Regions from separate parts of the Limosilactobacillus avium genome, predicted to be linked through region 2. Evidence: riboswitches for the same ligand, from Rfam matches in the RefSeq annotation. Region 2 holds a riboswitch; the other holds the start of a gene.
The links. A riboswitch is a leader RNA that binds a small molecule or an ion and turns the genes downstream of it on or off. The one in region 2 is predicted to bind lysine.

Region 1: another riboswitch for lysine. It lies ahead of QOS01_RS09730 (amino acid permease); the one in region 2 lies ahead of lysA (diaminopimelate decarboxylase).

What each region holds. Positions count from the first base shown of each region.
Region 1 is NZ_CANCWN010000046.1:958-6,688, forward strand. It holds gene QOS01_RS09710 (cation diffusion facilitator family transporter) at 1-46, opposite strand, end outside; gene QOS01_RS09715 (metal-dependent transcriptional regulator) at 244-891, shown strand; gene QOS01_RS09720 (phosphatase PAP2 family protein) at 1,016-1,690, shown strand; gene QOS01_RS09725 (GNAT family N-acetyltransferase) at 1,752-2,225, shown strand; lysine riboswitch at 2,243-2,418, shown strand; gene QOS01_RS09730 (amino acid permease) at 2,523-3,998, shown strand; gene QOS01_RS09735 (deoxynucleoside kinase) at 4,145-4,786, shown strand; tRNA gene QOS01_RS09740 (tRNA-Val) at 4,856-4,928, shown strand; tRNA gene QOS01_RS09745 (tRNA-Leu) at 4,932-5,013, shown strand; tRNA gene QOS01_RS09750 (tRNA-Gly) at 5,103-5,174, shown strand; tRNA gene QOS01_RS09755 (tRNA-Arg) at 5,181-5,254, shown strand; gene QOS01_RS09760 (NAD(P)/FAD-dependent oxidoreductase) at 5,357-5,731, opposite strand, start outside.
Region 2 is NZ_CANCWN010000007.1:27,439-33,169, forward strand. It holds gene lysA (diaminopimelate decarboxylase) at 1-1,304, opposite strand, end outside; lysine riboswitch at 1,397-1,581, opposite strand; gene QOS01_RS03735 (aspartate kinase) at 1,792-3,150, shown strand; gene dapF (diaminopimelate epimerase) at 3,165-4,172, shown strand; gene QOS01_RS03745 (ribose-phosphate diphosphokinase) at 4,209-5,183, opposite strand; gene recD2 (SF1B family DNA helicase RecD2) at 5,259-5,731, opposite strand, start outside.

The sequences.
Region 1 (5,731 bases), on a different contig from region 2:
GCAGGGTAACAGCTAGGAAGCGTTGCCCCGTGATTCTTTCTTTCATAATTAATGAATGCTCCTCTGCATATTGATTGCAATTTTTAATCGCAATGTATTAAAATTAGTGATTGTAGCTAACGAAAAAGTTAGGCAATCCGAACTACTCGTTTTTATATTATGCTATAATCGTAATATATTCAATATCGAGTTATTGTGTTATGACCGTTCGAAGGCCAAAAATTTATTGAGAGGTGAACTAGATTGACTCCAATGAAGGAAGATTACTTGAAAATCATCTTTGAGCTCGGCGGTAGTCATAAGAAAGTTTCCAACAAGGAAATTTCATTAGGATTAGGAATTGCTGCTGGTTCAGTGACCGAAATGATTTCCAAGTTGGCCGACGAGGGGCTCGTTGTCCACGAACCATACGCCGGAATTTCATTGACAGCGAAGGGCCAAAAATATGCGGCAGAATTAGTACGTAATCACCGGCTATGGGAAACATTCTTAGTGGACAAGTTAAATTACAATTTTGCGGACGTTCACTCAGAAGCGGAAATTCTGGAGCACCAAACGAGCAATCGGTTGGCAACTGCCTTGGATGAGTACTTACAACACCCTAAACACTGTCCCCACGGTGGGGTTATTCCTTCGGCCAATGGCAAGTTTCCTGACGTAAGTCACCGCTTGTTAGCCGATGCCGAGGATGGTGAAGAAGTTGAACTGGAACGGTTCTTAGACAACCACGAACTGTTGACTTACCTGGAGGAATTGCAATTGCGTCCTTCAGAGACAGTGAAAGTCATTCGTCACGAACCATTTGAGGGTCCAATTGTCATTGAAAAGGACGGCAGTGACAAGGAAATTAACGTATCTTACAAGGCGGCCCATAACATCTTTATTAAATAAGAAAAGTTCAAGCGAGGAAGGTAATTATTTCCCCGCTTGTTTTTTGATAAAGCACTGCGCGAGTAAATTGACTTGTGGTATACTCAAAATAATTGCTAAAAATTAGAATTAGGAGTAATCATATATGTTTATTGAACGCGATAATCATCGCTGGCGTCGATTTGCATTTAGTGGGGGCTTCTTTATCATCTTGTTGCTATTGATCAAGTTTAATTCTTCGGTGGCAACGATGATGGATGCCGTCTTACAATCACTCTTCACCAGCCAGCGCCTTGAAGGTATCGGCTGGTTCCACGCCCTGATGACTTTCTTATCGTTTATTGCTAGCCCCAAGATGGATATCATCTGGGTGATTATCATTGCCGTTTTCCTATGGTTGAGGCAGTGCAAGATTCCCGCAATTTGGGCGGTCTGCACGTTGATCGGTGGGGATTTCTTCGGTGAAGTCTTTAAGCACATCGTTAAGCGTGCTCGTCCGGCCCAACACCTGGCAGCTGATGACGGTTATAGCTTTCCTAGTGGTCACACGCTGGGAATCTTCCTGGTTGCGGCGATCCTCCTCTTGGTTGTTCTGCCGTTAATCCAACGGCGGTCAGTCCGGACAATTTGCCAAATCTTGCTGGTGTTTACCATCTTCTTCTTGGCAATTTCACGGGTTTACCTGTACGCCCACTGGCCATTCGATACGATTGGCGCAATGCTGTTGGCGTATGCTTGGCTCCAGGTTGCTGAATGGCTGTACGTTGCTTGGGCGCCGCGCCTGCAACGAATTCCAATGCTAGAAGATTCGATTATTTAATGAAACAAGTAAAGAGCTGTGACTTGGTTGCAACTCCTTTTTTATTGCCCGGGAAATATTCATGATAGAGACAAAGAGATTAATAGTTAGACCACTGATTACCGATAATGACCACCAGGTTGCCCAGGTGCTGGCTGATCCAGAGTTATTGCACGCTGCCCACATCAGCTTCACGTCACTACCGGCAAACAGCTTTGAGATTAAAATGTTTTTACAAGCGGTCCAGGTGTTTGGTATTTACCAGAAGGCGGATCCAGCAAAACTGCTGGGCCTCATCACCGCCGACCAGACGAACCCAGCACTGGCAACCAATGAATGTGAGGTTGGTTACCTTGAACGCCGGTCCGTGTGGGGGCGGGGGATTATGACCGAGGCTTTACGGGGCTTCTTGGATGGGACCCCGCTGGCAATCGTCGCCACCACCGATGAAGACAACGAGCGCTCCCAGCACGTCTTGAAAAATTCTGGCTTTCGGCTGACCGGCCGGGAAGGTAAGCGGTTAATTTGGCGCCGGCCCGCTTGCACTCGGGATTAATCAGAGTATAATGTTTTACAAAATGAAGAGGTTGCGTTTTTCAATAGTAGCTGCTGCGAGGTGAATAAGCACTGGACCAGTGAGTGAAAGGGGAAAACGCCGAAACAAGTCGGAACTTATTTTCCGAGTTGTTGGGTCATGACTTAAGAGGTCATGGACTGTCGCGGTATTACCGCGGGGCGCTTCCTACGAGTGATTCAATAATCAAGAAGTTAATTGAGTCTGCTAACGGGATGAGCCGTTAGCAGACTTTTTTGTTACCCTCTTCAAAATCTATTTGTTTGGAGGATTTGCTTAATGGCAGAAGAGACGCACGACCAGCATTCGACTGGTCATATTAAGCGAACATTGAAGACCCGGCACCTGTCAATGATTGCCCTCGGGGGAACCATTGGGACCGGGCTGTTTATCACTAGTGGTTCGGCAATTTCAACGGCCGGACCTGGTGGGGCCCTGACGGCCTACGTTATTATGGGAATCATGGTCTTCTTCTTGATGACCAGTCTTGGTGAAATGGCAACCTACATGCCGCTAACGGGATCATTTTCCGCATACTCAACGAAGTTTGTGGACCCGGCCCTTGGTTTTGCAATGGGGTGGAACTACTGGTTTAACTGGGCAATTACCATCCCGGTTGACGTCACCAGTGCCGGAATCGTGATGAACTTCTGGCTGCCCCACGTTCCTAGTTGGGTATTCAGTACCATTGTCCTGGTCCTGATCTTCTTGATTAACTGGTTGTCAGTCCGTTCCTACGGGGAAACAGAATACTGGCTGGCCCTTGTTAAGGTCATTACCGTTGTCTTCTTCCTGATTGTCGGAATTGCAATTATTTTTGGGATTATGGGCGGTAAGCCAGTGGGCCTTTCGAACTTCCATTACAAGCAGGCCCCATTCGTTGGTGGGGTTCCCGCCATCATTAGTGTGTTCCTGGTTGCTGGATTCTCCTTCCAGGGGACGGAACTGGTCGGTATTACGGCTGGGGAAGCAGCAACGCCTGAGGAGTCAATCTCCAAGGCCATCCACTCTACTTTCTGGCGGATCCTGCTCTTCTACATCCTGGCAATCTTTGTCATCGCCTGTGTATTGCCGTACACTAACAAGAACCTGATGAACTCAAACGTGCAGAACATTACGATGAGTCCGTTCACCATTATCTTCAAGCGGGCCGGCCTGGCAGTGGCGGCCAGCATCATGAACGCGGTTATCTTAACCGCCGTTATCTCTGCCGCTAACTCAGGGCTCTACGCCTCAACCCGGATGCTTTATTCTCAGGCCCGGGAAGGGTACGCATGGCGCTTCCTTGGCTACGTTAACCGCCGGGGAATTCCAATCTACGCCTTGGTATTTACCATGGTTATTTCAACCCTGGCCTTTGCTACCCAGTTCATTGTTCCCCAGGCCTATGTATACCTCACGGACGCCTCTGGTTTGTGTGGCTTTATCGCATGGTTGGGAATTGCCATCTCGCACTTCCGCTTCCGCCGGGCTTACATTGCCCAGGGCCACTCGGTTGACGAACTAAAGTACCACGCCACCCTGTACCCATTTGGGCCGATCTTCGCCTTCATCCTGTGTATCATCGTTATTTGTGGGCAAAACGTGGATGCCTTTGCTAAGCTCGACTGGTCCAACATCCTGATTACCTACATGAGTGTGCCACTGTTCTTGATCCTGTTCTTCTACTACAAGATTCGTTACCGGACGCACATCATCCCGTTAGATAAGGTGGACTTGAGTAAGAGCACCAAGGGTGAAAAGTACGAAGGCTAGGCGATAATATATTTCAAAATCTTCCCGAAAATTTCCGGGGAGATTTTTTTTGCGAGAAATTAGTTCTTAATCCTGTTGTCGATTTCACATCGATGGTAGAATAGTAATCGTGTCTTTTAACAGATCATAATGAAAGGAACAGGATAATGATTGCTTTAGCAGGAACAATTGGTGCTGGTAAGACCAGCCTGACGCAGTTACTGGCCGACCACTTACATAGCCAGGCTTTTTACGAATCAGTCGACGACAACAAGATTTTGCCGCTTTTCTACAAGAACCCTAAGAAGTACGGCTTCCTGTTGCAGATTTACTTTTTAAACAAGCGGATTGACGAGATTAAAGAATCATATAGCAACGATCTCAACGTCTTGGACCGGTCGATTTTTGAAGATGCCCTGCTGTTTAAGCTGAACGCTGACATGGGGCGGGCAACGCAGACGGAGTCGGACATTTACAGCTCACTGCTGGCCAACATGATGGAAGAACTTCCTGAGCAGCCCCACCAAAAGGCGCCAAACCTGTTGATCACGATCCAGGTTTCCTTTGATACGATGCTCAAGCGGATTAAGAAGCGGGGCCGGTCTTACGAGCAGATTGCCAACGACCCGTCACTTTACAACTACTACAAGAACCTAAACGAACGCTACCAAGAATGGTACAAGCAGTACGATCAGAGCCCTAAGATGCTGATTGATGGGGACGAGTATGATTTTGTGGAGGACCCGCGCGCGGCCAAGAAAGTGCTCCAGATGATTGACCAGAAGCTAGTGGACTTAAATTTAAAATAAATGTTTGACAATTGTCAGAATGGATGATATATTGATTAAGCTGACTTGTTCAGTTAGCTTAATTTTTTCGGAGGATTAGCTCAGTTGGGAGAGCATCTGCCTTACAAGCAGAGGGTCACAGGTTCGAGCCCTGTATCCTCCATATGCGGATGTGGCGGAATTGGCAGACGCGCAAGATTTAGGATCTTGTATCTTTTGATGTAAGGGTTCAAGTCCCTTCATCCGCATTAATATTATTTGAAAAAAGTGTTGACATTCTTCACTGGTTCATGTAATATTAATAATCGTTGATAGCAATTAAATAGCTCATAATTATGCGGAAGTAGTTCAGTGGTAGAACATCACCTTGCCATGGTGGGGGTCGCGGGTTCGAATCCCGTCTTCCGCTTTTCTTGCACCCATAGCGCAATTGGATAGAGTGTCTGACTACGAATCAGAAGGTTGAAGGTTCGACTCCTTCTGGGTGCATATAATAAGGGTTTAACCTTTTCCTACAAAATAAAAAAACGACTAATGACTTTGCTAATCCAAAGTCATTAGTCGTTTTTTTATTTGACAAAGGAGATTACCTCATTGGATCTGTTGACCAGCGTCAAAGCCCATTCGATTAGCAGAGGCAATGTTACGAACCTCAAAGGCATCACCAATGACTTGATAAGGAACCTCCATTTCATCTAGGGTGTCTTGAAGATCAGTAACGGGCTTTTGTCCAAGTGCAATGACAACGGACTTGCCGGCAACAAAGCCATTATGACCACTATTCTTCTCAACATAGGTAATTCCATCGTCCGTAATCTTAGTAACTACAGCATTCATTACGGACTTAACATTCTCCTTCTTAAGCCGTCTCAAGAACTCACCGCGTGATACCCGTTCACGGGACATGGCCAATTCAGGTAACATGTCAACGATTGTTACATCGTGACCATCTTGAGCAAGCATATC
Region 2 (5,731 bases):
TCGTAAGATTGGTCCAGGTGGGTCAGGTCCGCAAAAGTTTCCCGCTTAATAACCACTTGAGAATGACCGTTTTCCGCAAAGACCACGGCCGGACGTGGGTTCCGGTTATAGTTTGAGGCCATTGAATAACCGTAGGCACCCGTGTCCAGCATGGCCAAAACATCACCCGGTTTAGTCTTTGGTAAGGCTTGGTCCTGACACAGGATATCGCCCGATTCACAATACTTACCGGCTAAGCGAACGTGCTCAGTAAGTGGGGCTTGCGGGTCACTGGCCAGAACCGTCTCGTACTTAGCCTGGTAGAGGGCTGGACGAATGTTATCACCCATCCCCCCGTCAACCGTTACGTACGACTTCAGTCCTGGGAGGTCCTTCCGTGACCCCACCGTGTAGAGGTTATAACCGGCCGGGCCAACGATTGACCGGCCTGGTTCAATCCAGATTGCTGGCTTTCCCAAGTTAGTTGGCTGAACGGCCTTCTTAATCGCCTTGATGATGGCATCAACAAATTGCTCAGGACGGAGGGGCTGGTCATCCTTAACGTAGCGAATCCCAAAGCCACCGCCAACATTGATTACCTGTGCCTGGTAACCAAACTTCTTTTGCCAGTGGTCAGCAACCTCAACTAGCTTATTAGCCACCCCTTCAAAGCCCGCAACTTCAAAGATCTGCGAGCCAATGTGGGCGTGCAGGCCAATCAGGTCCATCCGCGGGTTAGCCAGTACCTTTTGCAGGGCTTCATCTGCCTGGCCAGAAGCGAGGTCAAAGCCAAACTTACTGTCAACCTGGCCAGTCTGAATGTACTTATTAGTGTGGGCAGAGATCCCAGGAGTGATCCGAATCATTACCTTTGTCTTTGCATCCAATTCGTTTAAGACCTGACTTAGGAGGTCAATTTCGTGGAAGTTATCAATGACGATTACCCCCACGTGGTTCTTAACCGCCATTACCAGCTCATCATAAGACTTGTTATTGCCGTGAAAGCTGGCCCGTTCCATTGGGAAGCCGGCCTGGATAGCGGTATACATTTCACCACCAGAGACCACGTCGATGTGGGCACCCTCCTGGTTAACCACTTGGTACATCGCAACTGCGGCAAAGGCCTTGCTGGCGTAAGAAACCGCGTATGAAACGTCGTTTTCTTCGAAGACCCGTTTAAAGGCGCGAATCTGTTGGCGAATCTGGCTAACATCATAAACAACCAGCGGTGTCTGGTACTCATGAGCTAAGTCAATCGCGTCACAGCCCCCAATTAGCAGGTGCCCTGCCTCATTAAGCTGGTCTGCGGTAATCTGTTCATTCATAATCAATTCCTCCAATTCATGTTGCCGGGGAAGTCGACCAATAAAAAATCCACTGTTTGCGCAGAACAAACAGTGGACTAAGTTCCATTCTCATTTGTCGATAGCGCAACGCAGGCTGATATTCGTCCTACGACAGTCCGTGGCTTATTCAACCACGCCCCAGTTAACCTGGCTCCTGTCAAGTCAAGCACTTCGGCAACCGCCCTGTTGAGGTAACCTCACTGCCCGACAGTGGCTCCATTACCCTACTTGTGTTGGCTGCACCTCTTCGATTTGTATTAAGCTTATAAAAAAATAATGAGAAAGTCAATAGGGATAATGAGGTCCGGAAAAGATCTACTCATTTTTAGCATTTGGTAAAACGTTTAATCATCAACATCATAAAATTATTTTACTTGCATGTTTGGTGAAACATGTTAGAATTCGATTAAAATTGTTTACGGAAAATTAGCATTTATTGGCGTTTTCCAGAAGGAGTTCTTAAGAAATGAAAGTTGTAAAGTTTGGTGGCAGTTCGCTCGCTGATGGCGAACACTTTGCCCAGGCAATTAATATTATCACTGCTGACCCCCAGCGCCGCGTCATCGTTACCTCAGCCCCCGGAAAGCGGAACAGTAAGGATACGAAGGTTACTGACCTTTTAATCCAGTATGCTAATGAAGTCCTAAACAACCAACCATACCAGCAAACGGTTGGCCAAATTATTAATCGCTACGTTGAAATTGCAAACTACTTTAACGTTCCCCAAGAAAAGTTGGCTCCCATCATTGGCCGCCTGAAGGAGTTGCCCAGCTGGCACTTTCCTAACCATAATTACCTGATGGCAACGTTCAAAGCCCATGGCGAGCGGTCAAATGCTAAATTGATGGCCCTGATCCTCCAGCAACAGGGGTACGAAGCCCGCTTTGTTACCCCAACGGAGGCGGGTATCCGGGTTACGGGGACGCCAAATAACGCAACCGTGATGCCCGAAACCTACTCTTTGTTGGACCACTTCTCGTTTAACGACAGCGAGCTCCTCGTTTTTCCTGGCTTTTATGGCATCACCCTGGCTGGTCACATTGCAACCTTCTCCCGGGGAGGTTCAGACATCACCGGCGCCATCCTTGCCCGGGGACTGCATGCAACAATGTATGAGAACTTCACCGATGTTGACGCCATTTACGCAGCTAACCCGGCCGTAGTTGACCATCCGCAGGCAATCACTAAGATGACCTACCGGGAAATGCGGGAATTGTCCTACGCGGGCTTCTCGGTCTTTCATGATGAGGCCCTAATCCCCGCCATCCAGGGTAATATTCCAATTAACGTTAAGAATACCCAGCATCCGGAAAAGCCAGGGACCTTGATCGTTCCCGATAAGGGCTTTCAGCCGGCGGATATTGTTACCGGGGTTGTCAGTGGCAAGCACTTTGCCGCGCTCTACCTGCATAAGTACCTCCTGAACAAGGAATCCGGATTTACCCTCCGGATCCTGAATATTCTCGCCCGGCACGATATTTCTTACGAGCACATGCCATCCGGGATTGACGACATCACCCTAATTCTGGACCGGAACCAGTTAGATGACGAATTGGTCGACGTGATTTGTAACGAAATTCAAGAAGAGATTAACCCCGACCAGTTGGAATGGATCGACAACTACGCAATTACGATGGTGGTTGGTGAGGGAATGCGTAATCGAACCGGTGTGATTAACGATATCTTGACGCCCCTAACGGAGGAAAACATCCCCGTCCCAATGATCAACCAGGGGGCATCCCGCATTTCAATTATGATTGGTACCTACGACCGCGATGCTGATAAGGCGGTCCGGGCAATTTACCACCGCTTCTTTGCAAACTAGGAGGAGATTAACAAATGGCAAATTTAATAAAAGTCCACGGATCACAAAATAGTTTCTTCATCTTGGACCAAACCAAGCTAAAGACGGCATTAACTGATGACCAACTGCGCAAGCTCGCCCAGCACCTTACCAACCACCAAACGGGACTCCTTGGCGGTGCTGACGGTCTCTTAGTCGTTAATAAACCGACCCGGCCCGGTGCACTTGCCCAAATGCGGGTAATCAATGCGGACGGCAGTGAAGCCTCAATGTGCGGGAATGGTCTGCGGACCGTTGCCCGTTACCTTGCAGAACGGGACCAAAAGAAGTCCTTTAAGGTGGATACCATGGACGCAAGTCTCCAGGTACGCCGTGAAAAGGACTTCGCTCCAGATGTACCGGCCTTTGCCGTGGAGATATCACCCGTTCGTTTTAACAAGGAGGCCCTCCCCTTTGACAATCTCGGTCATGATCGCCTTTTGGGAACCCTAGTACCGGAGCTTGCTCCGCAGTTGACCTTCTCCGCAATCGCTATTCCTAACCCCCACCTAATCTCATTCGTGAGTCAGAAAGTAATTGAGGGTCCGCTCCTTGGTGAATTGGGGCCCTATTTAAACGGTGACAACCCCTACTTCAGTGATGGCGTGAACGTCAACTTTGCCCATATCATAGGTCCAAACCGCCTCTTTGTCCGGACCTATGAACGAGGTGTCGGGTTCACCAATGCTTGCGGGACCGGGATGTCTGCCACTAGCTTAGCCTTTGTCCTTTTGCATGGTGACCAGGGAGCCTTCGATGAACCAATTACCGTTTACAATCCGGGCGGAATGGTTAAGACAGTTGTCCACTACCAGGATCGTCGTTACTGGGTCGAACTGGTCGGCAACGCCACCTTCACCCACCATATCAAGGTTGAAGAAGCAGACCTCCACCAGGCAAGTGTAAACGCGGAAAATTGTACGATTACAGCAACTGGTGAGCAAGCAGCCTATGAGCAATTCATTCGCCACCTGCCGAAGTTTAATTTGAGTCAACGGAACTAAAAAAGACGCGGAAATTAATTCCGCGTCTTTTTTAGTTTACCGGTTAAACAGCGTATCAATTGATTGGTGGTTGTGAATGCGCACAATTGCTTCCTTCAACAGGTCGGCAACTGATAACTGGACCAATTTGTCAAACTTTTTCTCCTCGGGAAGGTGAATCGTGTCAGTCACGACTAACTTCTCAAGCTGCGAGTTCTGCAGGGTTTGAACCGCATTACCAGAAAGAACCGCGTGGGTGGCAACGCCGTAAACGTCCTTTGCCCCGAACTTCTTCAGTGCTTGAGCGGAAAGCTTCATCCGGACCCCGGTATCGACAATGTCGTCAACAACCAGTGCCGTCTTACCCTTAACGTCACCAATGACGTATTCGGGAACTTCCTGAACCGTCTGTTCCCGAACTTCATCGGCACGGTTATCGATAATGGCAATTGGGGCCTTAATTCTTTCCGCAAACTTACGAGCAAAGCTGACACCAGCGTGGTCGGGAGCAACAACAACGGTGTCGTCGTTGATTAGTCCTTGCTTGTCAAAGTAGTTGGCAAACAAGCTCGTTGCTTGCAAGTGGTCAACTGGAATATCAAAAAATCCTTGCACCTGGGCAGCGTGGAGGTCGATCGTAACCAGCCGGTCAATTTTGTCCATTTCAAGCAGGTTAGCAACCAGCTTGGCCGTAATTGGTTCCCGGCTGCGTGCCTTGCGGTCCTGACGCGCGTACCCATAGTAAGGCATCACCACATTGATCTTGGCGGCACTTGCCCGGCGAAGGGCATCAACCATGATCAGTAGCTCCATTAAGTTAGTGTTAACGGGATCGGATACGGACTGGATTACGTATACCTCACATCCCCGCACACTTTCGTCAATTGTAATCTTGATCTCCCCATCAGCAAAGTGGTTATCAGAGGCCTTACTTAGAGGTAGACCAATCTTCTCGGCGATTGCTTCTGCCAGCGGGTAATTTGAATTTAATGCAAACAAACGGACATTTTGAGCATTCTTGATTTGCGTCATTATTGTACTCCCTTTGATTTTCTAGCTGTTTAAACCCTATTATCGCAACAAATGGTGGTGCAATCAAGCCTTAGTTTAAAGGTCTCCTGGGCGAATTCCGTCCATGCCAATCAGTGGGTCAATCGTGCCCTGCTCGATTAGCGCCGGTGTTAAGACCGTTTCACCGCCAGTCGTGGGGGCAGACGGCGAAGGTGACTGAACATCCCCTGCGGTTGACTGTTTATGCCACTTTTCATTTAACCGTTGCAGCAGGGTCGTTTGGCGATTAGTACCAACATTGCGAACCGCCATTGCCATTGCCGAAGCCTCGCCCATCATGATTAGCTTATCCGCGGCGCGCGTAATTGCAGTATAAATCAGGTTTCGCTGCAACATCCGGCTGAACTGACGCACCACTGGCAGTAAGACCATCTTAAACTGGCTCCCCTGGGACTTATGAATCGAAATTGCGTAAGCTAACTGTAGCTGATTCCATTCCATCCGGGAGTATTTAACCTCGTTTCCGTCGAAATCAATCGTCATGCTCGGAGCCTTTTGCCCCTTTTCCG